Regions from separate parts of the Streptomyces sp. RLA131 genome, predicted to be linked through region 1. Evidence: riboswitches for the same ligand, from Rfam matches in the RefSeq annotation. Region 1 holds a riboswitch; each other region holds the start of a gene.
The links. A riboswitch is a leader RNA that binds a small molecule or an ion and turns the genes downstream of it on or off. The one in region 1 is predicted to bind cyclic di-AMP.
Positions count from the first base shown of each region.

Region 2: another riboswitch for cyclic di-AMP. It lies ahead of RWE79_RS23880 (C40 family peptidase); the one in region 1 lies ahead of RWE79_RS15865 (transglycosylase family protein).
Region 3: another riboswitch for cyclic di-AMP. It lies ahead of RWE79_RS29570 (M23 family metallopeptidase); the one in region 1 lies ahead of RWE79_RS15865 (transglycosylase family protein).
Region 4: another riboswitch for cyclic di-AMP. It lies ahead of RWE79_RS21795 (M23 family metallopeptidase); the one in region 1 lies ahead of RWE79_RS15865 (transglycosylase family protein).

Region 1 is NZ_JBWDOQ010000002.1:3,291,858-3,299,476, reverse strand. It holds gene RWE79_RS15890 (nucleoside triphosphate pyrophosphohydrolase) at 1-67, shown strand, start outside; gene RWE79_RS15885 (DUF6479 family protein) at 116-496, shown strand; gene RWE79_RS15880 (endonuclease V) at 556-1,266, shown strand; gene RWE79_RS15875 (cytochrome P450 family protein) at 1,259-2,557, shown strand; gene RWE79_RS15870 (transglycosylase family protein) at 2,706-3,659, shown strand; cyclic di-AMP (ydaO/yuaA leader) riboswitch at 3,892-4,074, shown strand; partial or broken gene RWE79_RS15865 (transglycosylase family protein) at 4,079-4,420, shown strand; gene eno (phosphopyruvate hydratase) at 4,562-5,842, shown strand; gene RWE79_RS15855 (FtsB family cell division protein) at 6,034-6,537, shown strand; gene RWE79_RS15850 (DUF501 domain-containing protein) at 6,596-7,171, shown strand; gene RWE79_RS15845 (Ppx/GppA phosphatase family protein) at 7,168-7,619, shown strand, end outside.
Region 2 is NZ_JBWDOQ010000002.1:5,020,050-5,027,668, forward strand. It holds gene RWE79_RS23865 (multicopper oxidase family protein) at 1-811, opposite strand, end outside; gene RWE79_RS23870 (C40 family peptidase) at 996-2,072, opposite strand; gene RWE79_RS23875 (hypothetical protein) at 2,403-2,756, shown strand; gene RWE79_RS23880 (C40 family peptidase) at 2,834-3,946, opposite strand; cyclic di-AMP (ydaO/yuaA leader) riboswitch at 3,955-4,101, opposite strand; gene pcrA (DNA helicase PcrA) at 4,276-6,726, shown strand; partial or broken gene RWE79_RS23890 (M23 family metallopeptidase) at 6,797-7,516, opposite strand.
Region 3 is NZ_JBWDOQ010000002.1:6,332,117-6,339,735, reverse strand. It holds gene RWE79_RS29585 (bifunctional acetate--CoA ligase family protein/GNAT family N-acetyltransferase) at 1-2,706, opposite strand, end outside; gene RWE79_RS29580 (HPr family phosphocarrier protein) at 2,827-3,108, shown strand; gene RWE79_RS29575 (GntR family transcriptional regulator) at 3,333-4,016, opposite strand; gene RWE79_RS29570 (M23 family metallopeptidase) at 4,252-5,013, opposite strand; cyclic di-AMP (ydaO/yuaA leader) riboswitch at 5,026-5,180, opposite strand; gene RWE79_RS29565 (M16 family metallopeptidase) at 5,407-6,798, opposite strand; gene RWE79_RS29560 (M16 family metallopeptidase) at 6,795-7,619, opposite strand, start outside.
Region 4 is NZ_JBWDOQ010000002.1:4,588,764-4,596,382, reverse strand. It holds gene RWE79_RS21805 (DUF6313 family protein) at 1-685, opposite strand, end outside; gene RWE79_RS21800 (DUF6227 family protein) at 954-1,751, shown strand; gene RWE79_RS21795 (M23 family metallopeptidase) at 1,842-2,966, opposite strand; cyclic di-AMP (ydaO/yuaA leader) riboswitch at 3,212-3,352, opposite strand; gene RWE79_RS21790 (extracellular solute-binding protein) at 3,582-4,982, opposite strand; gene RWE79_RS21785 (caspase, EACC1-associated type) at 4,979-7,619, opposite strand, start outside.

The sequences.
Region 1 (7,619 bases):
ATCCGCGCTGCGCGCGGCGGCCCGGCGCTACCGCGAGGCGATCCGCTCGGCGGAGGCCGCGGGCTGATCCGGCACGAATATGTTGCCCTGGCCCCGAAAGGGGTACAAATGGGACATGAGTATGAGTGCAGTGGAACAGGTGCAGCTGGCCATCCCGCACGACTACCTCGTCGGGATCGTGCCACTGGTGGTGGGCGTCCTCCTGGTCGGCGTCCTGATCGGCGCCGTGTCGCTGGGCCTGTGGGCCCGTTCCAAGGAGCCGCCGCCGCAGCAGGAGCCCCAGCCCCGTGCGGGGGCCTGGCAGAAGCGTGAGGAGCATGAGCGGGGCGAGGTGCCCGCCGACCACGGACCGGGCCATCAGGACGGCGAGCGGCACCCGCTCACCGAGCCACGGGAGGTCGACGAGTGGGAACCCGAGCCCAACGGTGCGCGCCGCCTGCCGCACTCGATGAAGGGCTTCGGGAACTGGGGCTCCCACTCGGCCCGCCACCCCTAGGCCGGGCCGGACAGGACCTGGTTCGAGGACGGACCACGCCCGGCCCGTAGCCTCGCCCCATGCGTATCGACGTACCCCACGCCTGGCCGCGGGACGAGGCCGAAGCGGTGGCCCTCCAGAACGAGCTGCGGCCCCTTGCCGACCATGCCGGCCCGGGGCCGCAGCGGCCGCGTCTGATAGCGGGCCTGGACGTGGCCTACGGCGGCAGCGGGGGAGCGGACGACGAGCTCGCGGCCGCGGTGGTGGTCGTCGACGCGCAGACCCTCGCCCCGGTCGAGCGGGCGACCGCGGTGGGCCGGGCCACCTTTCCGTACGTCCCGGGGCTCTTCGCCTTCCGTGAGCTGCCGGTGCTGATCGAGGCGCTGCGCCGCCTCCGTACCGCCCCCGACCTGCTGCTCTGCGACGGTCAGGGGCTGGCGCACCCGCGCCGCTTCGGGCTCGCCTGCCACCTGGGCGTCATCACAGGGATCGCGACGGCGGGGGTGGCCAAGACCCCGTTCACGGGGACGTACGGGGACGGCTCGCCGGGACGTGAGCGCGGCTCGTACGCCGACCTCATGAGCGGTACCGAGCGGCTCGGCCGGGCCCTGCGCACCCAGGACGGCGTGAAGCCGGTCTATGTGTCGACGGGGCACCGGATCGACCTGGACACGGCTTGCCGTCACGTCCTGGCGATGGCGGCGGCCTACCGGCTGCCGGAGACGACCAGGCTCGCGGACCGCCTCAGCAGGGACGCGCTAGCGTCGTACCGTGACCGTCCCCGTGCCTGAGGCCTCCGCCCCGACCCCGTCGCCGACCCCCGGCCCGACTTCCGGCCCCGGCCCCGCCCCGACCCTGTTCAGCTGGGAGTTCGCGACCGACCCCTACCCGGCGTACGGCTGGCTGCGCGAGCACTCGCCCGTGCACCGCACCACCCTGCCCAGCGGGGTCGACGCCTGGCTGGTCACCCGGTACGCGGACGCGCGGCAGGCGCTGGCCGACGCCCGGCTGAGCAAGAACCCGGTGCACCACAGCGAGCGCGCGCACGCCAAGGGCCGGGTCGGCATTCCCGGCGAGCGCAGCGCCGACCTGATGACGCATCTGCTGAACATCGACCCTCCGGACCACACCCGGCTGCGCCGGCTGGTCTCCAAGGCGTTCACCCCGCGCCGGGTGGCGGAGTTCGCGCCGCGCGTGCAGCAGCTCACCGACCGCCTGATCGACGGCTTCTCGGGCGCGGGCGAGGCGGACCTCATCCATGACTTCGCCTTCCCGCTGCCGATCTACGCGATCTGTGACCTGCTGGGCGTCCCGGCCGAGGACCAGGACGACTTCCGCGACTGGGCCGGACTCATGATCCGCCACGGCGGCGGCCCGCGCGGCGGCGTCGGCCGGGCGGTGAAGAAGATGCGGGGGTACCTGCTGGAGCTGATCCACCGCAAACGCGAGGGCCTGGGGCAGGGAGGCGACGACGACCTGATCTCCGGCCTGATCAGGGCGAGCGACCACGGCGAGCACCTCACCGAGAACGAGGCGGCGGCCATGGCCTTCATCCTCCTCTTCGCCGGATTCGAGACAACGGTCAACCTCATCGGCAACGGCATGCACACACTGCTGCGCCACCCCGCGCAGCGCGCGCGGCTGCAACAGGCCCTGGCCCACGGCGACACGGAGCTGCTGGCCACCGGTGTCGAGGAACTGCTGCGCTACGACGGGCCGGTGGAGCTGGCCACCTGGCGCTTCGCGACCGAGCCGCTGACGATCGGCGGCCGGGTGATCGCCGCCGGCGATCCGGTGCTGGTCGTGCTGGCCGCCGCCGACCGGGATCCGGCCCGTTTCGACAGCCCGGACACCCTCGATCTGACCCGCCGCGACAACCAGCACCTCGGTTACGGACACGGCATCCACTACTGCCTGGGCGCCCCGTTGGCGCGCCTGGAGGCGCAGAGCGCACTGGCCACCCTGCTGACCCGGCTGCCCGATCTCGATCTCGCCGTCGAGCCCTCTGAGCTGCGCTGGCGGGGTGGCCTGATCATGCGCGGACTGCGAACTCTACCGGTGAATTTCACGCCGGAGCGGTAGTCGAGCCCTGAGCAGGAGGGATAAGGGAGTTGACGCTCCGTCACCGTCGTGATCTTGGCGTGATCTCCGATACATCGACTTGTGATGCCATGGCCAACGCCGCTACGTTCTGCGGTCGTCGCAGTCTTTGAAAAGGAAAGGCGATCGCATGCTGAAGTCCGGGAACGGCCGACACCGCAAACCGCGCCAGGCACCCACCGCTGTGGTGGTGGTCGCGGCGACCGGAGCCGGAATGGCGCTCCCGCTCTTCGCCGCGAGCGGAGCCCAGGCCGCCGACACCTCCGTCTCCGACTCGACCTGGAACGCGGTCGCCGTCTGCGAGAGCGGCGGCCTGTGGAGCTCCAACACCGGCAACGGGTTCTACGGCGGGCTGCAGATCACCCAGGAGACCTGGGACCAGTACGGCGGCCAGGACTACGCCAAGCGCCCCGACCTCGCCAGCCAGAACGAGCAGATATCCGTCGCCGACGAGATCCTCGACGCCCTCGGCCCCGAGGCGTGGCCGACCTGCGCCGACCTCTCGGGTCTGACCGACGCCGTCACCGGTGACGACTCCTCGGCCTCCGCCGACCCCACCGACGACGCGACGGACGACACGACGGGCGACACGACCGCCACGCCGTCCGATGACGCCACCGACGACTCCACCACCTCCGGCACGGACTCCGGTGGCACGGGCTCCGACACCGATTCCGGCAGCGACTCCGCCGACGCCTCGGACACCGGCGACAGCGACGGGACATCCGGCTCGGCGTCCTCGACGAGCCCCGATCCGTCCGCCACCCGGGCCGGCTCGGCCACCTCCCGGAACCAGGGCCGGCACGCCCGGCCCGAGACCACCGGCCCCACGGGCCTGGCCGCCTGGGGCGAGCTGTCCCGCAACAGCGTCAAGGTCGTCGCCCGCACGAAGTCCGCCGCCACCGAGGGCGCCACCACCGAGGCCGCCCGGCGCTACCTCGTACGTGACGGCGACTCGCTCTGCGGGATCGCGGCCGAGGAGGACGTGGCGGGCGGATGGCGCGCGCTGTACGAGGCCAACAAGAGCGCGATCGGTGACGATCCGAGTGTGATCCACCCCGGGGAGTATCTGAACCTGGAGTAGCACCTGTGACAAGCCTCTCCCGGAGGTCTGTGCCCGCGGTGTCCCTCCTTGTCCGATTCACCCGCTCCCACCAGGAATGACACGCATTCCTGGTGGGTGAAAAAGCGAACGATGGGCGATCTTGGGGGGATTGTCCTCACCCCCGGCCTTTGCTTACGGTCGACATCGCTCGCCGCCGCGGGCCCCGCCGGTCAGGAACGCCGAGTCCTGCCGCCGACCGACGGGAACAGTCGACGCGAAAGCGCCGAAGGCAGGAGCGGGGGACCCACAGGTTCGCCGCCGTACGGATCCGGACGCCCGTCGTCCGCCGCTCCGTGCGGCTCGGGGTTAAGCGCTGCGCGCACGTCGCGCCGCGCCGGGCACTCACTCGGCCCGAACCCGACAGCTGACCTCGCAGGCGCCGGTGAGGAACCCAGATCATGATCCGTCGTGTCTCGAAGTCGATCCGTCTCGCCGCTCTCGGTGCCGTCGCCACCGGTGCGATCGCGGTTCCGATGATGACCGCCTCCTCCGCCTCCGCCGCTCCGGCCACCGCGTGGACCAAGGTCGCCATGTGCGAGTCCACCGGAAACTGGCACATCAACTCCGGCAACGGCTTCTACGGCGGCCTGCAGTTCACCAATTCGACCTGGGCCGCTTACGGCGGCACCAAGTACGCCGCCCGCGCCGACCTGGCGACCTCGGGCCAGCAGATGGCCGTCGCCGAGAAGGTCCTGGCCAGCCAGGGCAAGGGCGCCTGGCCGATCTGCGGCAAGCACCTCTGACCGGGGGCGTCCACCGCGACGCCACCCCCCACGGCTCCCCGGCCGGGCACGCTTCTCCCCCAAGCGTGCCCGGCCGGGGCTTTTCGGGTCGGTTAGGCTCAGCACGAAAAAGATAGAGACATCCAGAAGGAGACTCACGTGCCGTCCATCGACGTCGTCGTAGCCCGGGAAATCCTCGACTCGCGAGGCAACCCCACCGTCGAGGTCGAGGTCGGCCTCGACGACGGCAGCACCGGTCGTGCCGCCGTTCCGTCCGGTGCCTCCACCGGCGCCTTCGAGGCCCTCGAACTCCGGGACGGCGACAAGAGCCGTTACCTCGGCAAGGGCGTGGAGAAGGCCGTCCTCGCCGTCATCGAGCAGATCGGCCCCGAGCTGGTCGGCTACGACGCCACCGAGCAGCGCCTGATCGACCAGGCGATGTTCGACCTGGACGCCACCCCCGACAAGTCATCGCTCGGCGCCAACGCCATCCTCGGCGTGTCGCTCGCCGTCGCGCACGCCGCCTCCGAGGCCTCGGACCTGCCGCTGTTCAGGTACCTGGGCGGCCCGAACGCCCACGTGCTGCCGGTCCCGATGATGAACATCCTCAACGGCGGCTCGCACGCCGACTCCAACGTGGACATCCAGGAGTTCATGATCGCGCCCATCGGCGCGGAGTCCTTCTCCGAGGCCCTGCGCTGGGGTGCCGAGGTCTACCACACCCTCAAGGCGGTCCTGAAGGAGCGCGGCCTGTCCACCGGTCTGGGTGACGAGGGCGGCTTCGCGCCCAACCTCGACTCCAACCGCGCCGCTCTCGACCTCATCGTCGAGGCCATCAAGAAGGCCGGTTACACCCCGGGCCAGGACATCGCGCTGGCGCTCGACGTCGCCGCCTCCGAGTTCTACAAGGACGGCAGCTACTCGTTCGAGGGCAAGGCGCTGTCCGCCGCCGAACTCACCGCGTACTACGCCGAGCTCGTGGCCGCGTACCCGCTGGTCTCCATCGAGGACCCGCTGTTCGAGGACGACTGGGACGGCTGGAAGACCCTCACCGACCAGCTCGGCGACAAGGTCCAGATCGTCGGCGACGACCTGTTCGTCACCAACCCCGAGCGCCTGCAGAAGGGCATCGACAACAACACCGCCAACGCGCTCCTGGTGAAGGTCAACCAGATCGGCTCCCTCACCGAGACCCTCGACGCCGTCGAGCTCGCGCAGCGCAGCGGCTACAAGTGCATGATGTCCCACCGCTCCGGTGAGACCGAGGACGTCACCATCGCCGACCTGGCCGTCGCCACCAACTGCGGCCAGATCAAGACCGGCGCCCCGGCCCGCTCCGAGCGCGTCGCCAAGTACAACCAGCTGCTGCGCATCGAGGAGATCCTCGACGACGCCGCGGTGTACGCGGGCCGCTCGGCGTTCCCGCGCTTCAAGGGCTGATCTCCGGCCCCGCCGGGTTGTGGCCCGGCCACAACCCGGCCACAACCCGGCCACAGCCCGGCTCCCGGCCGGGGGCCGGGTACGAAACCGCAGCCGGCGTACCGGCGTGCCGGTGTGTGCGGCCCCCGGCCGCGTAGGGTGACCGGCAGGCGCAGCCGCCGACCCAACGCGAACCCTCACCGGAGGTGCACGTGCCGGACCGCTTCTCCACCGCGACGCGGATCCGCGCGCTGGGCGCCCAGGCGCAGGCGAGGGTGTACCGCGCCGCGGGCCGGGGCCCCGTCGCACCGCGCCGTAACCGCCTCACGGGCCGGGCCGCCGTACTGGCGCTGGTCGTGTGCGCGCTCGTCGTGGCGCTCGCGTACCCGATGCGGCAGTACATCGCCCAGCGCAGCGCCATCGCCGACCAGCGCCGCCAGGCGCAGGAGACGGAGCGCCGGGTGAAGGAGCTGCGGGAGGAGAAGGCCCGCTGGCAGGACCCGGCGTACGTCAGGAGCCAGGCACGGCAGCGCCTGAACTACGTGATGCCCGGCGAGACGGGCTTCACCGTGGTCCAGCCGGGCTCCACGGCGCAGCGCAGCGCGGACGAGGCGGACCGCCACGAAGCGAGCGGGGCGGCCGCCCGCCGCGCCTGGTACGCCAACCTCTGGGACGGCGTGGACCACGCCGACGCCTCCGCGGCCGCCCGTCACTGACCGACCACCGACCTCCCGACGACCGACGACCGACGAACGGTACGAGAAGACACTCCGCATGGATACGCCCCCCGCCGTCACCCCGCGCACTCCGCCCACCGAGACGGACATCGCCGCGTTCAAGGAGCAGTTGGGCCGCCCGCCGCGCGGCCTGCGGGCCATCGCCCACCGGTGCCCGTGCGGCAATCCGGACGTCGTGGAGACCCAGCCGCGGCTGGAGGACGGGACGCCGTTCCCGACCCTCTACTACCTGACCTGCCCGCGTGCGGCCTCCGCGATCGGCACGCTGGAGGCGGACGGCGTCATGAAGGAGATGACGGCCCGTCTCGCCGAGGACCCGGAGCTGGCCGCCGCCTACCGCGCCGCGCACGAGGACTACATCGCGCGGCGCGACGCCATCGAGGTCCTGGAGGGCTTCCCCAGCGCCGGCGGGATGCCGGACCGGGTGAAGTGCCTGCATGTGCTGGTCGGCCACTCGCTGGCGGCCGGACCGGGTGTGAACCCGCTGGGCGACGAGGCGATCGCGATGCTGCCGGAATGGTGGCGCAAGGGCCCGTGTGTGACGCCGTGCGGCCCGCCGGCCGGGACGGCCGGGACGGCCGTCGCGGCCGCTGCTGAAGGAGACGCCGAATGACCCGGGTCGCGGCCATCGACTGCGGTACGAACTCCATCCGGCTCCTGGTGGCCGACGCCGACCTCGCGACCGGCGTGATCGAGGACCTGGACCGCCGGATGACCATCGTCCGGCTCGGCCAGGACGTGGACCGCACCGGCCGGCTGGCCCCCGAGGCGCTGGAGCGGACCTTCGACGCCTGCCGCGAGTACGCGGCGGTGATCGAGAAGCTGGGCGCGCAGCGGCTGCGCTTCGTGGCGACCTCGGCCTCCCGGGACGCCTCGAACCGCGAGGACTTCGTACGCGGGGTGGTGGACATCCTGGGTGTGGAGCCCGAGGTGATCACGGGTGCCCAGGAGGCGGAGTTCTCCTTCGTCGGGGCCACCAAGGAGCTGGCCGGCCGCTCCGACCTGGCCAGGCCGTTCCTGGTGGTGGACATCGGCGGCGGCTCGACGGAGTTCGTGGTCGG
Region 2 (7,619 bases), 1.7 Mb from region 1:
TGAAGGTGAGCGTGGTGTCGTCGACATTGGTGCCGTTGACGAGGAGGGGGAAGTTGAGGCCCTGCTCCTGGTAGCCCGCGAGGTCGTACTTGATCTCGCCGTCGTCGTCGACGGCCAGGCACTGGAAGATCAGCGGAATGTCGTCGACGCCGTAGTCACTGGGGAGCGCGGCGGTGGCGTCGGAGTCGTCCTCGACGATCAGCATGCCGGCCAGGCCCATGGAGACCTGCTTGGCCGTGGTGCCCAGGGCGTGCGGGTGGTACCAGAGGGTGGCCGCCTCCTGGTTGACCGTGAAGGACGGTGACCAGGTCTCGCCGTCGGCGAAGGCGACCTGCGGACCGCCGTCGACCTTGGCGGGGACATGGGCGCCGTGCCAGTGGACGGTGGTGTCCTCGCCGAGGTTGTTGGTGACGTCGATCTGGACGGTGTCGCCGTTGGTCACCTTGATCGTCGGGCCGAGGAACGAGCCGTTGAAACCGGCCGTGGCGCTGCTGACGCCGCTGAGCACCTCGTACTTGCCCGTCTGCATGTCGAGGGTGAAGACGGAGGTGCTGTCCGACGTGGTGGCGGTGAGCAGCTCGGGGACGACCAGGGTGCCGGTGGTCGAGGTGGTGGCCGCCGAGGCGCGGGACTTGTCGTCGGCGAACTCGATGAACGACAGGGCGGCGGTGGCCGTGGTGAGCGCGGCTCCGGCACCGATGAGTCCGCCGAGAAAGCGCCGGCGGTGCAGGCCCTTGCCGCTTCTGCGGTCGGCGCGGTTTCCAGGGCCTTTGGATCCCTCGGGTGACGGGGGTCTCGTGGTGTGTGTCATGAGGCAGGAGAGTGGCCTCGTGATCAAGGAAGAAGCTGTGGTTCAGGCGAACAGCATCTGAGATAACCCCGATTTTGCTGTGAGTTGGTCTCATGTGCGCCCCGCCCGGCTGCCCGACTGCCTTGTGTGCACGCCGAGTTGTGGGTTGCGCGTCGCGTTGCGCGGGCCGTGTCGGCGGGCCGTGTCACGCGGGCCGCGCCGCCCCCGCGAACGGCATCTCGTCGATCGGCGCGATCCGCACCGGCGCGCCCGGGTGCGGGGCGTGGATCATCTGGCCGTTGCCGATGTAGAGGCCGACATGGCTGATGCCGGAGTAGAAGAACACCAGGTCACCCGGCTGGAGTTCGGACCGCGGGATCCGGGACCCGGCGTTGATCTGGGTGTACGTGGTGCGGGGGAGGGAGACGCCGGCGGCCCGCCAGGCGGCCTGGGTCAGGCCGGAACAGTCGTAGGCGGAGGGGCCGGTGGCGCCCCAGACATAGGGCAGGCCGAGGGCTCCGTAGGCGAAGGAGACGGCCTGCGCGGCGCGGGCGTTGGGGGCGGCCTCCGTGCCGGCCTGGCTCCCCGGGCCGGACAGGGCGCCGCGGGCCCCGCCGGAGACGCCGCGGGTGGCCCGGTAGCCCGGGGAGGCGGCGTCCAGGGCGGTGCGCTGGGCCCCGGTGAGGCGGTCCAGGATCTGCTGGGCGGCCTTGAGCTTGGACTCGACGGCGCGTTTGTGGGCGCGCAGTTCGGTCCGGGCCCCGCGCAGGGTGGCGAGTTCGCCGTCGGCCTCGGTGCGCAGTTGCCTGACCTCACGGCGCTGCGCGGTGAGGGTGCGCAGGGCGGCGGACTGGCGGCCGCCGAGCTGGTCGATGAACTGGGCCCGCTCCAGGTACTGCGCGGGGGTGGAGTCGAGGGCGAGCTGTACGGCGGGGTCGATGCCGCCGGAGCGGTACTGGGCGGTGGCGATGGAGCCGAGACGGTCCCGGGTGGCGTTGAGACGGCCGGTCCTGCGGGCCAGTTCGTCCTGGAGGCCGTCGATCCTCGTCAGGGCGGCGTCGGCCTTCGCCCGGGCGCCGTTGTAGGCCTCGGTGGCGGTCTCCGCCTCCTCGTACAGCCGGTCCACCTGGGCCTTGGCCTCGGCTGTGGTCAGCCGGGGCTCCGCGTGGCCGGTCTCACCGAGCAGGGCCACGGACGCGGCACCGGCCATGGCGATGGTCGCGGCGGTGCGAGCGGTGGAGCCGGCCAAGGAGCGCTGCTTGGGCCTGCTGTGCGACGGCACGTACGCCTTCTCCCTTCCTAGCCGCCGTTGACCGCGATCCGGCGGCGGCCGCACGGGGGGCGGCCGCCGCCGGATCCTCGGCGGGGGCGGCCGTGCCGGCGCTTGCTCGCCGGCAGTGGGGATCGGCCACCTGGAGGAGGACGCTAAACCTGCCCGTCACCCGGGGGCGGGCAGGAGCGCGGGACTGCTTTGATTCGTCCGGTAACCGACCGGGGATGACCGCTGTTCGACGGGCGTTCCGCCCGTTCGCCGACCGTCTGTGACCGATGAGGTGATTGAGGCACACCTGGGTGTCGGGGGCTGCTATGGGCCTGGCTATGGTCCTGTGCCATGGACGTACTCATTCACTTCGTCGTCGGCCTGCACATCATCGGCATCGCGGCACTGCTCGGCGGCTTCCTCACCCAGATGAAGGCCATGGGGCGCGGCGAGGCCCGCTTCGTGCCCGGGATGCTGCACGGCGCACTGACGATGCTGGTGACCGGTGCCCTGCTGGTGGGCCTGAACCAGGCCGACGACCAGCCCGTCAACAACATCAAGATCGGCGTGAAGCTGGCCGTCCTGGTGGTGATCCTGGGCCTGGTCTACGTCAAGCGGGACGAGGAACGGCAGCCGGCGGCGGTTTTCGGCGCGGTGGGCGCCCTGACCATCGCCAACATCTTCATCGCGGTGCTGTGGACCTGAGCCCGGTCGGGCCCGGCCGGGCCCGCCGCGGGGCCGGGCCCGCCGCGGGGCTGTGCCGCCGCGGGCCCTTCGTCCGCTCAGGCCATCCGGGCGTAGCCGACGATCGGCATCTCGCTGATCGGCGCGATCTTGACGACCGTGCCGGTGTGCGGGGCGTGGATCATCTGGCCGTTGCCGATGTAGAGGCCGACGTGGCTGATGCCCGAGTAGAAGAACACCAGGTCCCCCGGCTGGAGGTCGGACGCGCTGACCTTGGTGCCGTAGCTGTACTGCGCGGCGGCGGTCCGCGGGATCGAGACCCCGGCGGCGGCCCATGACGCCTGGGTGAGCCCCGAGCAGTCGTAGGAGTTGGGGCCGGTGGCGCCCCACACGTACGGCTTGCCGCGCTGGGCCTGGGCGAAGGCGATCGCCTTGGCGGCCTTGGCGCTCGTGCTGCTGCTGGAACCGGTGCTCGTGCTTGTGCTCGTACTGGCGCTGCCGCTGGTCGAGGAGTGCACCGTGGCCGCGGCCTTCGCCGCGGCGGCCTGCTCCTGCTTCTTCTTCAGCGCCGCCAGCCGCGCCTTCTCCTTGGCGGTGAGGCCGTTCAGCAGCTTCTGGGCGGCCGTCAGCTTCTCCTGGACGGCCTTCTTCTCCTTGCTGAGCTCCTTCTGCGCGGCGTCCAGCTTGGCCAGGCTCTCCACGGCCTCGCCGCGCTGCTTGGCGACCTCCATCTGCTGGGTGCGGAAGGTCTCCAGCGCCGTTTCGGTGCGGCCGGACATCCGGTCCATCACGTGCGCGTTCTCAAGGAGTTGCTGCGGGTCGTTGGCCAGCAGATAGGTGGTCGTGCTGTCCAGGCCGCCGCTGCGGTACTGGGCGGCCGCGTACTCGCCGAGCTGGTCCCGGGTGTCGTTGAGCTTGGCGGTCTTGCGGGAGACCTCGTCCAGGAGCTTGTCGGCGGCGGTGCGCTGCTTCTCGGCCTTGTCCTTGGCCGCGTTGTAGCGCTCGGTGGAGGCCTCGGCCTGCTCGTAGAGCTTGTCGACCTTCGCCTGGACCTTCTTGATGGCCACCGTGGTGCTGCCGGCGCTGGGTGCCGCGCTCGCGCTCTCCCCGAAGAGAGTGACCGTCGCCAGTGCGGCGGTCGTGAGCCCCACGGCCGCACGCGGGCCGGGGGCGGTGAGTATGCCGGTGCGGGGTTTGCGGTGGGTCGCCAAGGCAGGCGGCTCCTTCCGTTGACCGCTTACCGGGTTAGCTGTCGGGTTCGGGCATCGGAAGGCCGCCCTACGGTCCGCGAAGGACCGATTCACCCCAAGGTCGTCGTACGTGGGTCCCCGGCTCCGGCTCGCGCCGGACTCAGCGAAGGCGGCCCGTGACGGCACGGTCACCGCCGGAGGAGCGGGCCACCTGATGCGGAACCGTAATCAACGGGAGTGGTCCTTGGGAAGACTGATGTTCGATATGTCCGGAAACCCATGTGTGACCTCTACCGTACGTACACGTTCCGGCAGGGACTGTCGGTGGCACGGCCTAGACTCGGGAGGCGATGAGCAGCCTCTTTGACGACAGCTTCCTGGCCCACCTCGAACCGGCCGACGGCCCGCCTCCGCCCCCGGAGGAGACGCCCGCGCCGGAGCCGGTTCCGCACGACCTGTTCGGCGGTCACTTCGACGTGCCCGTCGAGCGGGACGCGTACTACCGCGACGGCGCCCACCGGCCGGTACTGGACGCCGCCGCGCTGCTCGAAGGGCTCAACGAGCAGCAGCGCGCGGCCGTCGAGCACGCGGGGGGCCCGCTGCTCATCGTCGCGGGCGCCGGTTCCGGCAAGACCCGGGTGCTGACCCACCGGATCGCCCACCTGCTGGCGACCCGCCATGTGCACCCGGGCGAGATCCTGGCGATCACCTTCACCAACAAGGCCGCCGGCGAGATGAAGGAGCGCGTCGAGCAGCTGGTCGGCCCGCGCGCCAATGCCATGTGGGTGATGACCTTCCACAGCGCGTGCGTGCGCATCCTGCGGCGGGAGAGCAAGCGGCTCGGCTTCACCTCCAGCTTCTCGATCTACGACGGCGCCGACTCCAAGCGGCTGATGGCCCTGGTCTGCCGGGATCTCGACCTCGACCCGAAGCAGTACCCGCCGAAGTCCTTCAGCGCCAAGGTCTCCAACCTCAAGAACGAGCTGATCGACGAGGAGACCTTCGCCGGCCAGGCGGAGAACCCCTTCGAGAAGAAGCTCGCCGAGGCGTATGTGCTCTACCAGTCCCGGCTGCGCGAGGCCAACGCCCTGGACTTCGACGACATCATCATGACCACGGTCAACCTGCTCCAGGCCTTCCCCGACGTGGCCGAGCACTACCGGCGGCGCTTCCGCCACGTACTGGTCGACGAGTACCAGGACACCAACCACGCCCAGTACACCCTGGTGCGCGAGCTGGTCGGCACGTCGGAAGGCGTGGAGGATCCGGCCGAGCTGTGCGTGGTGGGTGACGCGGACCAGTCGATCTACGCCTTCCGCGGCGCCACCATCCGCAACATCCTCCAGTTCGAGGAGGACTACCCGCAGGCGCGGACCATCCTGCTGGAGCAGAACTACCGCTCCACGCAGACCATCCTCACCGCCGCCAACGCCGTCATCGAGCGCAACGCCTCGCGGCGTCCCAAGAACCTGTGGACGGAGTCCGGCGACGGCCCCGTCATCACCGGCTATGTCGCCGACCAGGAGCACGACGAGGCGCAGTACATCGCCGACGAGATCGACCGGCTGACGGACGCCGGGGACTCCAGGCCCGGCGATGTGGCGGTCTTCTACCGCACGAACGCCCAGTCCCGGGTCTTCGAAGAGGTCTTCATCCGGGTCGGGCTGCCCTACAAGGTCGTCGGCGGGGTGCGCTTCTACGAGCGCAAGGAGGTCCGCGACGTCCTCGCGTATCTGCGCGTGCTCGCCAACCCCGAGGACACCGTGCCGCTGCGGCGGATCCTGAACGTGCCCAAGCGCGGCATCGGCGACCGCGCCGAGGCCATGCTGGAGGCACTGGCGCTGCGGGAGAAGATCTCCTTCGCCGCCGCCCTGCGCCGGGTCGACGAGGCCTACGGCATGGCCGCGCGCTCGGCCAACGCGGTGAAGCGGTTCAACGAGCTGCTGGAGGAGCTGCGCACCGTCGTGGAGTCCGGCGCCGGGCCGGCCACCGTCCTGGAGGCCGTGCTCGAACGCACCGGCTACCTGGCGGAGTTGCAGGCCTCGACCGACCCGCAGGACGAGACCCGGGTGGAGAACCTGCAGGAACTCGCCGCCGTGGCCCTGGAGTACGAGCAGGACCGCACCGACGACGAGCCGGGCACCCTGGCGGACTTCCTGGAACGGGTCGCGCTGGTCGCCGACTCCGACCAGATCCCGGACGGCGAGGAGGGCGACGGCGGTGGCGTCATCACACTGATGACCCTGCACACCGCGAAGGGGCTGGAGTTCCCCGTCGTCTTCCTGACCGGCATGGAGGACGGTGTCTTCCCGCACATGCGCGCCCTCGGCCAGACCAAGGAGCTGGAGGAGGAGCGCCGGCTCGCCTACGTCGGCATCACCCGGGCGCGTGAGCGGCTCTACGTCACCCGCTCCACGATGCGCAGCGCCTGGGGCCAGCCCTCGTACAACCCGCCGTCACGCTTCCTGGAGGAGATCCCGGAGACGCTGATCGAGTGGAAGCGCACCGGCGGTTCCTCCGCTCCCTCGGCCTCCGCCTCCGCGGCGGCGGGCGCCGCCGCGGGGATCTTCTCCTCGCGGTCCGCCAAGGCCGGGCCGAGCGGCTTCGCGACCCGGCGGGTCGCCAAGGAGCGTCCGGTGGTGGCGCTGGCGGTCGGCGACCGCGTCACGCACGACTCGTTCGGGCTGGGCACGGTCGTCGGAGTGAAGGGCGCCGGGGACTCGGCGGAGGCGACCGTCGACTTCGGCGAGGAGAAGCCGAAGCGGCTGCTGCTGCGGTACGCGCCGGTGGAGAAGCTCTAGGGGCAGGGCAGGGCAGGGCAGGGCAGGGTCGTGCGGTGCGGGCCCGGGCCGGGCTCTGCGGGGCTCTGCCCTAGCGGGGGTCGAGACCCTTTTTGATCAGCCACTGCAACGGGTCGATGGCCGCGCCGCCGGCGGGCCGTACCTCGAAGTGCAGATGCGGGCCGGTGGAGTTGCCCGAGTTGCCGGAGTAGGCGATGACATCGCCGGCCTTGACCGTGCCGGAGCGGATCTTGGTGCTGCTGAGGTGGCAGTACCAGGTCTCGGTGCCGTCCGGGGAGGTGACTATGGCCATGTTGCCGTAGGCGCTGTTCCACTGGGTGCGGACGGTGCCGTCGGTCGCCGCCATCACGGGGGTGCCGTAGCTGACCGGGAAGTCGATGCCGGTGTGCACGGACATCCAGTTGACGCCGGCCTGGCCGAAGTAGGCACTGAGGCCCTTCTGCGTCACCGGGAGCAGGATCTTGGGGCGGGCGGCCTCCTTGGCGATGGCCTCCGCCTCCTTCTTCTTCCTCTCCGTGGCCTGGCGTTCCTTGAGGTCGATCCGCTCCTGCGTACGGCTGGCGCGGTCCGCGAAGTCGTCGGCGTCCCGGCTCACCCCGGCGAGCTGCTGGTCGAGCTTGGTGGTGGCGGTGGTGGTCGCCGCGTCGGCCCGGGTCTTCGTGGAGCCGGAGCCGGCGCTGCTGCCGGTCACGGTGGCGGCCGCGCAGGCGGCGACGCCCATCACGGCGACGGAGGGGACGGCGACGGTGAGCAGGGCAGAGCGCTTCGCGGGGCGGCGGCGCCGGCTGCGGTTGGCACTGCGGGGCCCGGCGGGCGAGGGGATGAGTACGGCGGCCGCGGGTTCCGCTTCGCATTCCGGTTCCGGTTCCGGTTCGTACTCGGGCTCAAATTCC
Region 3 (7,619 bases), 3.0 Mb from region 1:
GAACGAAGACAGGGCCCGCGGCCCCAGGTCCGTACGGGCGGGCGGCCGCGCCAGCCGCACGGTCGCGCCGAGCACCGTGAGCCCCCGCGGGGCGACGACCACCGGTTCGAGGTCCACCGACACGACCTCGGGGAGGTCGTCGGCGAGAAGGGAGACCCGGAGCAGGAGCTGTTCGAGGGCGGCGGTGTCCACCGGCTCGGAGCCGCGCCAGCCGAAGAGCAGCGGCGCCGCCTTGATGGAGCGGACCAGCTCGGCCGCGTCCCGGTCGGTGGCGGGGACGAGCCGGTGGGCCATGTCGCCGAGCAGCTCGGACGGGGCCCCGGCGAGCCCGAAGGACAGCACCGCTCCGGCGGCCGGGTCGACGGTGGCACGTACGACGGTGTCGACGCCGCGCGGCGCCATCGGCTGGACGACCGGCCGCAGTTCCTCGGGCTTGCCCAGGCGGGCGGTGAGCTCGTCGTAGGACCGCCGCAGGTCGTCCTCGTCGGCGAGGTCGAGACGTACGCCGCCCAGGTCGGCCCGGTGCCGCAGGTGGGGGGCGGTGGTCTTCAGGGCGACGGGGTAGCCGAGCCGGACGGCGGCATCGCAGGCGGCGTCGATGTCGGGGGCGGGCAGGGCGGTACGTACGACGATGCCGTAGCGCGCGAGCAGAGCCGCTGCGGCCGTGTCGTCCAGGGTGATGGCCTCCTCGCCGGTGCCGGAGAGGAGCCGGGCGACGTCCTGCCGGGCGGCGCCCTCCTCGGTGTCCTCGAAGTCGGGCACCCTGCCGGGCTGCGCGGAGTCCCGGCGCCACTTGGCGTAGGCGGCCGCCTCGGCCAGGGCCCGGGCGGCCCGTTCGGCGGAGGGAAAGGCGGGGATGCGCGCGCCCGCGCCGGGTGCGGCCAGGCGCTTGGCCATGCCGTCCAGGGCGAGGTGGACCACGGCCACCGGCTTGGTGGTGTCGACGACCGCCCTGCGCAGTGCCTCGGCGAGTGCCGGGTCGTCGCCGGACTCCGGGTCGGGGCTGTCCTCGGAGCCGACCCGGGGGATGGCGGTGATGACGACGGCGTCGCGGTCCGGGTCCTCCAGGGCGGCGGCGAGGGCGTCGTGGAAGTGCCCGGGCGTCGCGGCGGTGGTCAGGTCGGCCGGGGCGGCGGGGGCCAGCCCGGCGGTCAGGCAGGCGTCGTACGTCAGCAGGGCGAGGGACTCGGAGTTGCCGATGATGGCGATCCGGTCGCCGGCCGGAAGGGGCTGGGAGGACAGCAGCAGACCGACGTCGGCCAGTTCGGTGACGGTGTCGACGCGGATGACGCCGGCCTGCCGGAAGAGCGCGGAGACCGTGCTGTCGGGGATCCGGGCCGGCGCGACCAGCTGGCCGGGCGGCACGGCGCCGGAGTGCAGGGCGCCCTTGACCACGACCACCGGCTTGGCGGCGGCGGTGCGCTTGGCGAGGCGGTTGAACTTGCGCGGGTTGCCGATGGTCTCCAGGTACATCAGCACGGCGTCCGTCGACGGGTCGTCGTGCCAGTACTGGAGGATGTCGTTGCCGGAGACGTCGGCGCGGTTGCCCGCCGAGACGAAGGACGACAGCCCGGCGCCGCGCCGGTGCAGACTGCTCAGCACGGCGATGCCGATCGCCCCGGACTGGGTGAACAGCCCGAGCCGCCCGGTGGGGGGCAGTTCGGGCGAGAGCGAGGCGTTGAGCCGTACGACGGGCGAGGTGTTGAGGATGCCCAGCGCGTTGGGGCCGATCACCCGCATGCCGTACGAGCGGGCCTGCCGTACGAGGGCGCGCTGCCGTTCGCGTCCTTCGAGGCTGCCGGACTCGGCGTAGCCGGAGGTGACCACCAGCAGGCCCTGCACGCCGTGCTCGCCGCAGTCGGCGACGGCCTCGGGGACCCGTTCGGCGGGCACGGCGATCACGGCGAGGTCGACCGGCTCGGGGATCTCGGTGATCGAGCGGTAGGCGGGGGCGCCGTCGACGGTGCCCTGGTCGTCGGGGAAGGAGTGGTTGACGGCGTGCAGCCGGCCCGTGAAGCCGGCGGCGGCGATGTTGCGCAGCAGGGTGCGGCCGACCCCGCCGGGGCGGCGGCCGGCGCCGATCACGACGACGGACTGGGGGGCCAGCAGCCGCTGTACGGAACGGGCCTCGGCGCGCTGCTCACGGGCCCGCATGACGGCCAGCGAGGCGTCGGTGGGCTGCAGGTCGAGTTCGAGGCGTACGACGCCGTCGGTGAAGCTGCGGTGCTGGGTGTAGCCGGCGTCCGTGAAGACCTTGATCATCTTGCGGTTGGCGGGCAGCACCTCGGCGACGAAGCGGCGGATCCCCCGCTCCCGGGCCACCGCCGCGACATGCTCCATCAGGGCCGATGCCACACCCCGCCCCTGGTGCGCGTCCTGGACCAGGAAGGCGACCTCGGCCTGGCCCTCCTCCGTACGGTCGTAGCGGACGGTCGCGATGAACTCACCGCCGACGGTGGCGGCCAGGCCGACCCGGTCGTCGTAGTCGTGGTGGGTGAAGCGGTGCACGTCGCGGTCGGACAGCCGGGGGTAGGGGGCGAAGAATCGGTAGTACTTGGACTCGTCGGAGACCTGCTCGTAGAAGCTGACCAGCCGCTCCGCGTCGTCCGGGGTGATCGGGCGCACATGGGCGATGCCGCCGTCGCGGAGCACGACGTCCGCCTCCCAGTGCACCGGGTACGGCCGCGAGAGCGGCGGAGTGGTCATGGGCCAAGCGTAAGGGGACGTACCGGATCAGTGCGACGATATGACGAAGCGGTCTCCGGCGCGGCTGCGCCTCGTGGGAGACTGGTCTAGACAACCTGGAACGACCCGGAGGACACCACCATGGCTGAGCGCCACGTCACCGTCGGCTGGCCGGAGGGCCTGCACGCACGCCCCGCTTCGATCTTCGTCCGTTCGGTGACGGGCCTCGGCGTGCCCGTGACGATCGCCAAGCCCGGCGGCACCCCGGCCAACGCCGCGTCCATGCTGGCCGTCCTCGGCCTCGGCGCGCAGGGCGGCGAGGAGATCGTGCTGGCCTCCGACGCCGAGGGCGCCGAGGCGGCGCTCGACCAGCTGGCCGAGCTCGTCACCAAGGGGCTCGACGAGCTGCCGGAGACCGTCTGACCCGGCCTTCCGCGAATGGTGGCGGGGCCGCGAAAATCCGTCCGGATTTCGCAGCCCCGCCACTTCGCCTTTCGGGCGTCATTCGGCCCGGAAATCCGCGCAGGGCACAGCGGAATTACGCATCAGAATATCTCCGGCAAGCTCCGGCGCAATTCTTCTCAGTTGTATACGGCACTTCTGTTAAACGCGGCCGCCCGTCGTGTGTACGCCGTGTTTCCAGTTCCTCACCGCACGGTCGCGCCCCGCGCCGAACGCCGCAGCCGGTGCACCCCGGCCGACCGCTCCACGTGCGCCGTCGCCAGCTTGCGGGCCCGCTCGGAGTCACCGCGGGCCACCGCGTCCACGATCGCCCCGTGCTCCTCCCAGGACTCCACGGCGCGCCCCGGCGAGTCCACCGCGTACACCCACGCGATCTTGTGCCGCAGCTGCGTGAGCAGAGCCACCAGGGTGGGACTGCCGGAGGCCTGCGCCAGCGTCTCGTGGAACCAGCCGTCCAACGAGGGCAGATCGGACAACTGCCCCTGCAGGGAACGTTCCTGCCCGAGCCGCACCAGACCGCGCAGCACCTTGATGTGCGCCTCCGTACGCCGCTGCGCGGCACGCGCCGCGCCCAGCGGCTCCAGCAGACCGCGGATCTCCAGCAGGTCCGCCGCCTCCTGCTCGGTGGGCTCCGCGACCGAGGCCCCGGCGTGTCTGCGGGTGCGCACGAACCCCTCGGACTCCAGCGTGCGCAGCGCCTCACGGACCGGGACCCGTGACACGCCGTAGCGCTTGGCCAGCAGCTCCTCGGTCAGCCGGCCGCCCGGCGGATAGAAGCCGCTGATGATGTCGTCACGGATCGCCGTGCACACCGCTTGGGCGGAAATACGACGCCCTGCGCCGCCCGTCCCGTTCACGTCCGATCCCACATCGCCGGTCCCTTCATTCCCCGTCCGGTTTAATCCCCGCGTAACGCGAAGATCGGTGTTTCTTCGGCGACTCTATTCCAGCACAGTCGGGATTCCGACGGGAGTCCCTAATTCAGCAAGTATTTTTGGACACACGAAGGCCCCGGCCGGGGGAGCCGGGGCCTTCGCCGCGGGGGAACGCCGTGGGAGACGCCGTGGGGACGCCGTGGGGGGACGCGGTGGGGGACGCGCCCGGTCAGACCGCCACGCCGTGCTTGCGCAGATACGCGACGGGGTCGACGTCGGAGCCGTAGCTCTGGCTGGTGCGCACCTCAAGGTGCAGATGCGGCCCGGTGACGTTGCCGGTGGCGCCGGACAGACCGAGCTGACGGCCGGCGGTCACCGTCTCGCCGACGGAGACGCCGATCGAGGACAGATGGCCGTACAGCACGTACATCCCGTCGGACATCCGCAGGATCACGTTGTTGCCGTACGAGCCGCCCCAGCCCGCCTCCACCACGGTGGCCGGACCGATCGCGTGCACCGGGGTGCCCGTCGCGGCCGCGAAGTCCGAACCGGTGTGATAGCCGGAGGACCACAGGCTGCTCGTGGCGTGGTACGGCGTGGATATCGACGAGGCGACCGGCTTCATCCAGCCCGTCAGACTCCCCCGGGCACCCGGCACCGACCGGGCCGCGCGCTGCCCGGCCGCCGCCGACCTCTTCGCCCGCTCCTTCGCCGCGGCCTGGGCCCTGGCCTTCGCCCTGGCCTTCTCGCGGGCCTGCTCGGCGCGGGCCTGCTCGGCCTTCTTGCGCGCCGCGTCGGCCGCCTTGTGCTGGGCGTCCGCCTGCGCGGCGATCTGCGTGACCAGGGTGTCCGTCACGGCCGCGCACCGGCTGAACGCGGTGCCGGGAGCCGCCGTCCCGGCCGCTCCCGCCTCGGCGGCTCCGGCGGTGGTGGTCGCCGCGAGCACGGCGGCGCAGGCCAGGGTCGTGCGAATGCTGAACGTGAGCGCCATGGCAGGCGGAGTCCTTTCCTTCCCTCTCGCCTACCGGGTTAGCTGACGGGTTCGGAGCAGGAAGGTCTCCTACGGGCGGCTCGCCCGATTCACCCCAGGGGGACTACGCGACGTGGGTCCCCGGCTCCCCAGGCTCACGCCCTGCGGGGACTCGGCGATCGTTGCTCCGGTGCCGCCGGACGCGGCTTGTCTTACGGACAACGAGCGACGACGCTAACCGCGCCCCCCGGCCCCCACCAAATAAAACGCCCCAATTGTGCCCGATGCCACATAACCCCCGCGGGACCCGGTTGTGGGCAGGCTCAGGGTCGGTCCGCCGGGTCCGCCGGGTCGTCCTCGGTCCGGACCGGCCGAAGATCGGCCGGTCCGGCGACCGAGGACGAGCGGGCCCCGTCAGAGGGCCGTGGAGACCGTCACCGGGCCGATACCGAGGGCCTTGACGGGCTCGGCGATGGCCGCCGCGTCCCCGACGAGGACGACGACGAGCCGGTCCAGCGGGAAGGCGCTGACCGCGGCCGCCGTGGCCTCGACCGTGCCCGTGGCCGCGAGGCGGGCGTACAGCTGGGCCTGGTAGTCGTCGGGCAGGTACTGCTCGACCTGGTCGGCGAGCGTGCCGGCGACGGCGGAAGCCGTCTCGTAGCGCAGCGGCGCGACACCCACGAGGTTCTGGACGGCGACGTCACGCTCCTCGTCGGTGAGGCCGTCCTCGCGGAGCGTCCTCAGCACCTGCCAGGTGTCGGCCAGTGCCGGGGCGGTGACGTCGGTGGCCACCGAACCGCTGATGCCGATCAGCGAGGCACCCGTGCCCTCCGGGGTGGAGAGCAGGACCTGCCCGAAGGCCCGCACGCCGTACGTGTAGCCCTTCTCCTCACGCAGGACGCGGTCGAGCCGCGAGGTGAGCGTGCCGCCCAGGCAGTACGTGCCGAGGACCTGTGCGGCCCAGACCGGGTCGTGGCGGTCGGAGCCGGTGCGGCCGATGAGGACCTGGGTCTGGACGGCGCCGGGGCGGTCGACGACGACGACGCGGGCGTGGTCGTCGGAGGTGATCTGCGGCAGCGGCCGGCGTTCGGCGGGCTTGCCGGTCCACTCCCCCAGCGTCTCGGTGAGCAGCGCGTCGAGGTCGATGCCGGTGAGGTCGCCGACGACCACGACGGTCGACGTGGAGGGCCGCACATGCGTGTCGTAGAAGGAGCGCACCGCCGCCGCGTCGATCCGGGCGACCGTCTCCTCGGTGCCCTGGCGCGGCCGGGAGCAGCGCAGCGCGGGGGCGAACAGCTCCTTGGACAGCGCCATGGCGGCGCGCCGGGCCGGGTTGGCCAGCTCGTGCGGGATCTCGTCGAGGCGGTTGTTGACCAGCCGCTCGACCTCGCTGTCGGGGAAGGCCGGCGCGCGCAGGGCGTCGGAGAGCAGGCCCAGGGCCTTGTCCAGCCGGGAGGCGGGGACCTCCAGGGAGACCCGTACGCCGGGGTGGTCGGCGGCGGCGTCGAGCGTGGCCCCGCAGCGCTCCAGCTCGGCGGCGAACTCCTCGGCGCTGTGCTTGTCGGTGCCCTCGGAGAAGGCGCGGGCCATGATGGTGGCCACGCCGTCCAGGCCCTCGGGCTCGGCGTCGAGCGGCGCCGCGAGCAGCACCTCGACGGCGACGACCTTCTGGCCGGGGCGGTGGCTGCGCAGCACGGTCAGGCCGTTGGGCAGGGTTCCGCGGCCGGGGGCGGGGAAGTCCCAGGGCCTGGGGTCGCCGGCCTGCGGCTGCGGGTGGAACGTCATGGTGGGTGCGACGTCGGTCACTGGTCGGCGCCTTCCTCGTCCTGGGCCTCATCGTTGTCGTTGGCGCCACCGGTCGGCTCGTAGACGAGCACCGCCCGGTTGTCGGGCCGCAGCGTCGCCGCCGCGACCTGCTGGACCTGCTCCGGGGTGATCGCCAGGACCCGCTGTACGGCGCTGAGCGCCAGTTGGGGGTCGCCGAAGAGCACGGCGAAGCGGCACAGCTCGTCCGCGCGTCCGCCGACGGTGGCCAGCCGGTCCAGCCACTCGCGTTCGAGCTGGGCCTGCGCACGCTCCATTTCCTCCGGCGTGGGGCCGTCCTGCGCGAAGCGGGCCAGCTCCTCGTCGACCGCCGCCTCGATGGCGGGCACCTCGACACCGCTGGAGGTCTTCACGTCCAGCCAGCCCAGCGAGGGCGCCCCCGCGAGCCGCAGCAGGCCGAAGCCGGCCGCGACGGCCGAGCGGTCCCGCCGCACCAGGCGGTTGTGGAGCCGTGAGGACTCTCCGCCGCCCAGGATGGTCAGCGCCAGGTCGGCGGCGTCGGCCTCCTCGGTGCCGTCGTGCGGCAGCCGGTACGCGGCCATCAGCGCCCGGGACGGCACGTCCTCCTCCAGCACCTCGCGCAGCTGCCCGCCGATCACTCCGGGGAGTGACCCGTCGCGAGGCGCGGGCTTGCCGTCGTGGCCCGGGATGGAACCGAAGTACTTCTCGACCCAGGCCAGCGTCTGCTCCGGGTCGATGTCGCCGACGACCGCGAGCACCGCGTTGTTGGGCGCGTAGTACGTACGGAAGAAGGCCTGGGCGTCCTCCAGCGAGGCCGCGTCCAGGTCGGCCATCGAGCCGAT
Region 4 (7,619 bases), 1.3 Mb from region 1:
GGGGCCAACGCGTCCGGGGTCCGCGGGCGGGGCTGTTCCCGTTCCCGTTCCTGTTCCTCCCGGTAGTGGCCTTGCAGAAGCTCTGGGCCTGCCGTACGGCTTCGACCCGGCCGAGGCCGCCGAGCTCCTCGGTCCGCATGGCCTGGGCGACGGCCACCTCCCAGTGGTCCTGGGCGCGCTTCCAGTCGTTCTTGTGGGCGATGCGTACAAAGTGTTCGAGGAAGTCCACGTCGCTGGGCGTGCCGTGGAAGTAGTTGCCGAGCCGGGCTATCCGCACCGGAGGGTGCAGGCGCTGGTGCAGCTTGCGCTTGCCGAAGATGAACACGGACCGGCTGGAGGCGTAGCCCTTGCCCCCGGTGATGCGGTTGTCGATGAGGTGGCCGGCGAAGCCACCGATGACGGCGGGAATGACCAGCCAGCCGGCGAAGGAGAGGATCCAGGGGAACAGGGTCCGGTCCTTGGCCGCGGGTGAGTTGCCGATGAGGGCGTTGTACGCGACGCTCCAGCCGTCGGCGATCCAGGTGGCGACGTAGAGGCCGAGGGTGACGGCCACGGTCAGCAGCCCCCAGTCGATGATGAACTGGACGACGCCGGACAGGGCCTTGCGGGAACGGAAGATGCGGCGCAGCCCCTCGCGGAGGGTCGGTTCCGGTGGGGGTGTCAGCGCGGGCGGCAAAGTGGTCATCGTCAGCTGTCGCCCCCGCCCCGAGTGACCGGCTCTCCCCTGTCCGTGGCGGGATTCCAGCCATGTGACGGGTGGTTCAATCCGCTTTTCGGCAAGCGGGAGCGGCGGGCGGCGCACGCCGTGGGCGCGCTTACCGGGGGCCTACGCGTAGTGGGGGACGATTTTTCCGTGGAGTGGCTTCGCGGTGCGCGGTCGGACCATTACGCTGAGTGCCCAATATCAAACGGGGACGTGCGGGGGCGGGACGAGACGGTGAGCGGAGGACCGTATGGGGAACGCACGACCGGGTGAGGCGGGTCCTGGGCCGGGGCCGGGGCGGCCGAGCAGTGGGGAGGAGGTGCAGGTCGGTGAGTTGCTGGCGCGGGCGCAGAACGCGTTCGAGGTGGCTGACGACGTGCTGGAGCGGTTGACCACCGCGTTGATGGCCCATACCGAACTGGCCTCCTTCCGGCAGCGCAAGGGCCCGCCGCAGAAGTTGAGCCGTCGGACGTTGCGGCACAACTACCTGCTGGCGGACGGCAGTAGCCTCAGTCTCTGGGAGATCGAGCACAACACCGGGCCGGGCGGTGACCGGCGGCACGAGGTGTACACGGATCCGGAGTTCCTCGCGGCCGCCCAGTATCTGATCGACAGCCGCTTCGGCGATCCGAGCCCGGAGGAGCTGGAGGCGGAGACGGCGGAGTGGCTGGCGCGGTTGCCGGAGCTGGCCGCGCTGGAACTGCCGCAGGGGCCGCGGCAGTACTCCGAGGACCGTTCCGCGGAGCACGCGTGGCGGGTGCTGCGCCGGGCGGAGAACGCGGACGCCCCCGGGGAGCGGATACGGCGGTTACTGCTCTCGGCGATCGGCCACGACATCGCGTACGTCACCGGGCGCCATCTGCGGGCCGGCGGGCGGGTGGTGGGCTGGACGCTGTACGAGCACGCCTTCCTGCTGGCGACCGGCGAGGAGATCAGCCTGTGGGAGGTCGAGCACACCATGAACCCGGAGGGGCGGCCGGTGTGTGAGGTGTACGACGACGAGCGGGCGGCGTGCGACGCGGCGGATCTGCGGCTGGAGGCCCTTTAGGCCCCGTCACCCGCCAATACGACGGTACGACGTGAAAGAGGCGGGCTTCCCCGGATCGGGGTTGCCCGCCTCTTTCATGGTTCGGGTCGACTAGACCGACAGGCCCTTCGAGCGCAGCCACGGCAGCGGGTCGATCGGGTCGCCGCCGCCGGGGCGGACCTCGACGTGGAGGTGGGGACCGGTGACGTTGCCGGTGGCGCCGACGCGGCCGATGGTGTCGCCGGTGGCGACCTTGCCGGAGGTGACGGTCATCGAGGAGAGGTGGCAGAACCACAGCTCGGTGCCGTCGGGGAGGGTGAGGATGATGCGGTAGCCGTACGAGCCAGCCCAGCCGGCGGAGGTGATGGTGCCGCCGTGGATGGCCTTGACGGGGGTGCCGGTGGGGGCGGCGAAGTCCTGGCCGGTGTGGGTTGAGGCCCACAGCGAACTGGTCTCGCCGAAGCCGGCGGTGAGGGTGTACGAGGCGACCGGCTTGACGTAGCTCTTGGCGAGCTCGGCCAGGCGCTTGGCCTCGACGGCCACCTTGGCGGCGGCTGCCGCCTTCTTCTTGGCGGCGGCCTCGGTGCGGACCTTCTCGGCGGCCGCGGCCTTGGCGTCCTTGGCGGCGGCGAGGTTGTCGGCGGCGGCCTTCTGCTGGGAGGCCTGCTGGAGGATCCGGGTGCGCAGGGACTCGCCGGCGTTGATGTCCAGGTTGCCGGCCGGGTCGGCGGCCTGGGCCTCGTCACCGCTGTCGATCAGGGTGCCGATGCCGGGCAGGCTGTCCACCTCGGGCAGGTCCGGGAGGGACACGGCGAGCGGGTTGTGCCCCTCGGCCGTGGCGACCCCGCTGCCGACGCCGAGGACGGCGACGGCAGCGACACCGAAGACGGCCGAACCACGGCCGAAGGTGCGCTGCTTGGAGACGCGGTGACGGCCGCGTACGGGGGCCGTGGACTCGCGGGTGGGGTTCCAGGTGCCGGGGCCCTCGTCGTGGCCCTGGCTCTGCTCGTAGCCCTGGTCGTCCTGCTCGGGCTCGAAGTGCGACTCGGGCGCGGGCTGCGGCTGCGGCTGCCGCTGCGCCTGCGCCTGGGGCTGCGGCTGCCGCAGGGGCGCCGTGCCGAAGGCGGACCACTGCTCGGGCTGCTGAGCGGACTTGGACTCGGGCTTGGGCTCGGACTTGGACTCGGGCTTGTGCTCGGCCCTGGGCTCGGACGGGCGCTTGGGAGCGGCATCCATCAGACCGGCGGCCGCGGCCGCGTCACGCAGCTCCGCCCAGCCGGCCGCCATGTTCCATTCGCCGGTGTCCCAGCCGTCGACGGCGTTCTTGGTGGGGGCTGCCTGCTCTGTCGCGGGGGGCGTCCAGCCGGCCGCCATGTTCCACTCTGCGGTGTCCCAGTCGGGGTTCGCGGTGTAGTCGTACCCGTCGTACTGCTGGGAATCCGGTATGAGGGCAGGCTTGTTCGACGCCACTCGGGCGCGCTCCTTTCCTTCCTTCTCGCCTACCGGGTTAGCTGACGGGTTCGGAGCAGGAAGGTCTCCTACGGGTCTGCCGGAGCAGATCCGATTCACCCCAGGGTGTTGGTTCCCCGGTTCCCGCGGACGGGATTCGGCAAGCGCGCGGTTGCCGTCTGTTCGGCGGCGGGACGACCGCGCTGCGTTATCGAACGTTAATAGAGGCGCAGGGGAATTCCAAGCCGCTTCGGGCAGTTCACAGCTGGAATCTATACGCATGGATCCCGCAGAAGCGGGCAAAAGGGCGCCAGCACTGTGACTCGCGGGAGATCTGAGGATACGTCAGCCGTGACCCGCGAGCGGGTGGACGGTCACTTCGTGTGACGGTCGGCTGGTGGGTCAGCGTCCGCCCAGCGCTCTGGCCAGGCGTTGGTCGAGTCGGCGGGCGGTCGCCTCGGGGGTGGTGTCCTTGTCGTCGGCGTGGGTGACGAGCATGAGATGCACCTCACGTTGGAGCAGCCGGCTGAAGGTGACGTAGTGCGCGGTCGCGGGGCGGGCGCGGGCCTGGCGCAGGGCGCACCAGAGCAGAGTGGTGTAGCCGGGTCTGCGGCCCCCGGGTCCCCGGGAGGGGGTGGACTCGGAGCCTTCGCGGACCGGACGGTCGTAGTACCAGGCGGCAGGGTTCGCGGCGGTGCAGTCGGTGTCGCTGGTTCCGTACGCGGACTGCCGGGCGGGGGCGAACCCGGCCTGCAGCAGGGCACGCTGGCGGGTGCGGCCGGTGAGGAAGCGGATCAGGTCGGCGGCGTCGTCCTGGCGGGCGCTGGTGGCGGCGATACCGAGGCTCTGGCCGCCGAGGACGGCCGTGCCCGGGAGCCGGGCCACGCCGAACCGGGTGGAGGGGGCGAGTCCGGCGTCCAGTTGGTTGTAGGCGTAGGGCCAGTCCCGCATCAGGATGCTGGCGCCCTGCCGGAACTGGGCGAGGGAGACCGATTCGTCGGCCTCCAGCGATTCGGGGGCCAGGCTGTTGGGCGAGTTGATCCGGTTGAGCTCCTCCAGCCCCTGGCGCAGGGCGTCCTGGCTGCCGGTGTAGCGGCCCTGCCCGTCGACCAGGTTGACGCCGACGCTCCAGAACGCCTCCAGGGTGTTGACGGTCAGTCCCTCGTAGGCGCGCAGCTGGGTGGTGTACGCGGGCAGGCCGATCGACCGCACGGCGGCGAGCAGGTCGCTGACGGTGGTGTATCTGCGCAGGTCCTCGGGGCGGCGGCCGGCCTTGGTGAGGAGGTCGTCGGTGCGGTAGTAGAGCAGCCCGACGTCGGTGTTGAAGGGCACGGCGTAGGTGCCGCCCTTCCAGCGGCCGGCGTCCGCCGCCTGCTGGAGGAAGTCGTCGTCCACGAGCCCGGGGTCGAGCCGGCGGATCAGCCCGCCGTCGGCGAACTCCGGGATCCAGGTGATGTCGAGGTTGACGACGTCGTACGTGGCGGTGCCCGACTGGAGGGCGCCGACCAGTTCGCTGCGCTGGTCGTCGGAGGCGCGGGGCAGTTCCACGAGCCGGGCCGGGCGCCCGGGGTTGCGCCGGTTCCACTCGTCGATGAGCCGGCGGCGGATCCCGCCGCCGGTGGTGCCGGTGGAGGTGGCGGAGGTGGTGAGGTCGGCCCCGCTGGCGACGATCAGGGGGCGCGAGGTGTCGGGGGGCGGCTGCGGGGCGGGGGCGGGGGTGCTGCCGCAGGCGGTGAGCAGCACCAGCAGGGCGGCCGCCCGTATGCGTCGGGGCAGCGCCGCGCCGTGCGGGGCGCCGGTCATGAACGGCCCGCGGTGAGCTGGGCGATGGTGTCGGCGAGGGCGGTGGACAGGTCCTGGGAGGTGTCGATGCAGGCCCCGCCACGGGCGGTGACCTCGGTGTTGAAGGCGAGGTCGCAGCCGGTGTCCTCCAGCGACACGACGACGACCGGGACGGCGGTGTCCGGGGCGTCGGCCCGGGGGCTGTTGGGGCTGTCCTCGTCGTCGGTGATGAGGACGAGCAGGGGCGTACGGGCCCCGGAGCCGCCTGAGCCGCCTGAGGCGCCGGAGTCACCGGAGCCGCCGGAGCCGCCGGAGGCCGAGCGGGCGGCGAGGCTCTTCGTGAGCCGGCTCAGCGCGGTGGTGACGGGCGCGTCGCGCCGCACGGGGCGGAGGGCGCGGACGGCGGTGGCCAGCCGGGCGTCGCTGTGGGTGCCGAGCGGCAGCAGGGTGGAGCCGGGAACCGCGGTGATGCCGTATCGGTCGTCGCCGGTCAGGGACGCGGCGGCGCGGGTGAGTACGGAGCGGATGGTCGCGGCGTCGTCGCCCCCGTACGCGGAGCTGGACACGTCGACGGCGAAGACCACGTCGCGCCGGGTCCCGGCGGCGCCCCGGTAGGCGTCCAGGAGGGCGTCGACCCGGCGCTGGTCCGGGGGTGTGCCGCCGGTGCGGGGGTGGGCGGCGAACGCGGCGCTGTTGAGCGGTTCGCCGGGTCGGGGGCCGGCCGTGCCGTGGCGGAAGCCCTGGGCGGCCAGGGCGCGCTGTCCGGCGGCCGAGGTGAGCCAGTCGCCGAGCCGGTCGACGGCCTGGTCTCGGTCGGCGCGGTCGGCCCGGCCGGTCTCCCAGGTGACCGGTACGTAGGACAGCCGCAGCGGCGGCACGTCGCTGGGGTAGTAGGCGGCGTACGAGTCGCCGGTGTTGCTCAGGCAGGGGGGACGGGAGTCCAGCTCGGGGGTGTCGAGGGCGGCGGCGGTGGACTCGGCGACGAGCAGGGCCAGTTGCTGCTGCGGCGAGGTGCCGCGGGCGAGCCGGGCGTCGCAGGCCAGGGTGCGGTCGTCCTCGGGCAGCACCCCGGAGCGCGGTCCGGTGGTTCCGGTCGCGCCGGCCGGGAGGTGCAGCAGCAGATGCAGGGCCGCCTCGGAGGAGCGGGGGGCCGCGTTGCGTACCGACAGGCCCGCCGCACGGGCCGCCCGGACCAGTTGGGCCAGGGTCCGGCCGGTCTGCTGGGCGCCGGGGATGTTGCGGGTCGCGGCGACGACGGCCGGGGAGTCGGCCAGGGTGCGCGGTGCCGAGCCGAGTTCCACGACACTCTCCGGCTTACGGGTGTCCGCGAGCACGCGGTCGTACGTCGTGGCGGAGGCCGGGATCCACACGTCCGGATGCGGCCCTACGTCCCGCAGCGGCGACTCGCAGCCGGAGCTTCCGGAAGCTCCGGAACTTCCGGCGTCCGGGCTGGAACCGGCGCTGGAACTGGCGCCGGAACTGGCGCTGGTACTGGCGCTGGAACCGGTGCTGGAACCGGTGCTGGTGCAGGTGCGTTCGGGCTCGGCCCAGTCCGCGGAGTGGCGGAAGGCGTCGACGACCTTGTTGGCCGGGGCGGAGTAGACCGTGGTGTTGATCTGGCCGCAGCCCTGCGGGCGGTCGCCGATCGCGTCGGTGGCGGCCCGGCTCTCCTGGAAGGCGTCGAGTACGGAGGTCAGGGCGGCCCGGGTCTCGGTGGAGGTCAGGACGCGCAGTTCCAGCGGGGCCGGGCACAGGGCCGCCGGGCGGTTGGCCGCCCGGTAGCCGGTGATGCCGCCGGCCAGCAGCGCCAGGGCGGCGAGGCCGCCGACCGCCCGGTGCCACGCGGGCCGGCCGGGGCCGAGGACCCAGGTCCAGACGAAGGCGACGTACGCGGCCAGGCGTCTGAGCCGTAGCTGTTCGCGGGCCAGGATCCGCTGCCAGCGGGGGACGGTGCCGCCCAGCCGGGCCTGGGACAGCACGGTGTTGTGGGCGCCCCCGATGGAGAGTTCGGTGGGCACCCAGGGACCGTGGTCCGCGCTGGGCGGCACCGCCTGGTCGGCCGCGAGTTCGGTGAGCCGGATGCCCAGCGAGCCGACGGTGACGGGGTCGTGGGTGCTGGTGCCCTCGCGCAGCACGCGGAGCACCGCGGCGGTGAAGGGGGTGGGGTCGATGCCGTTGCCGTTGCCGATCCGTCCCAGCGGCTTGGCGGAGGTGATGAGGGCCATCGGGCGTCGTTCGGGCAGCGGCACCCGGCCCGCCGTGCCGGAGAAGCAGCAGTCCAGGACGAGCACGACGACGTCGGCGGGCGAGGCGGTCAGGTCCCTCAGCAGGCCCTCGTAGGGGATCGCGTCGAGATGGGCGCCGGTCTTGGTGGAGTCGCGGCACATGAGGTGCAGCTCGGGGGGCCGGCCCTCCTCCAGGTGGAGGTAGCCGTGTCCGCTGAAGTAGACGAACAGCAGGTCCTGGGCCTGGGCGGCGGCGGTCTTGACGGCGTCCAGCACCCGCTGGCGGCTGCGCGGCTCCCGTACCGTCTCGACGGTGCTCGGGATCATCCGGCCGAGGGTGCTGGATATCAGCACGTCGCGCAGCTGGGTGAGGTTGGCGTTGACGGAGGGCAGATTGGCGAAGTGATCGGCGTGCTCGTACTGGGACACGCCG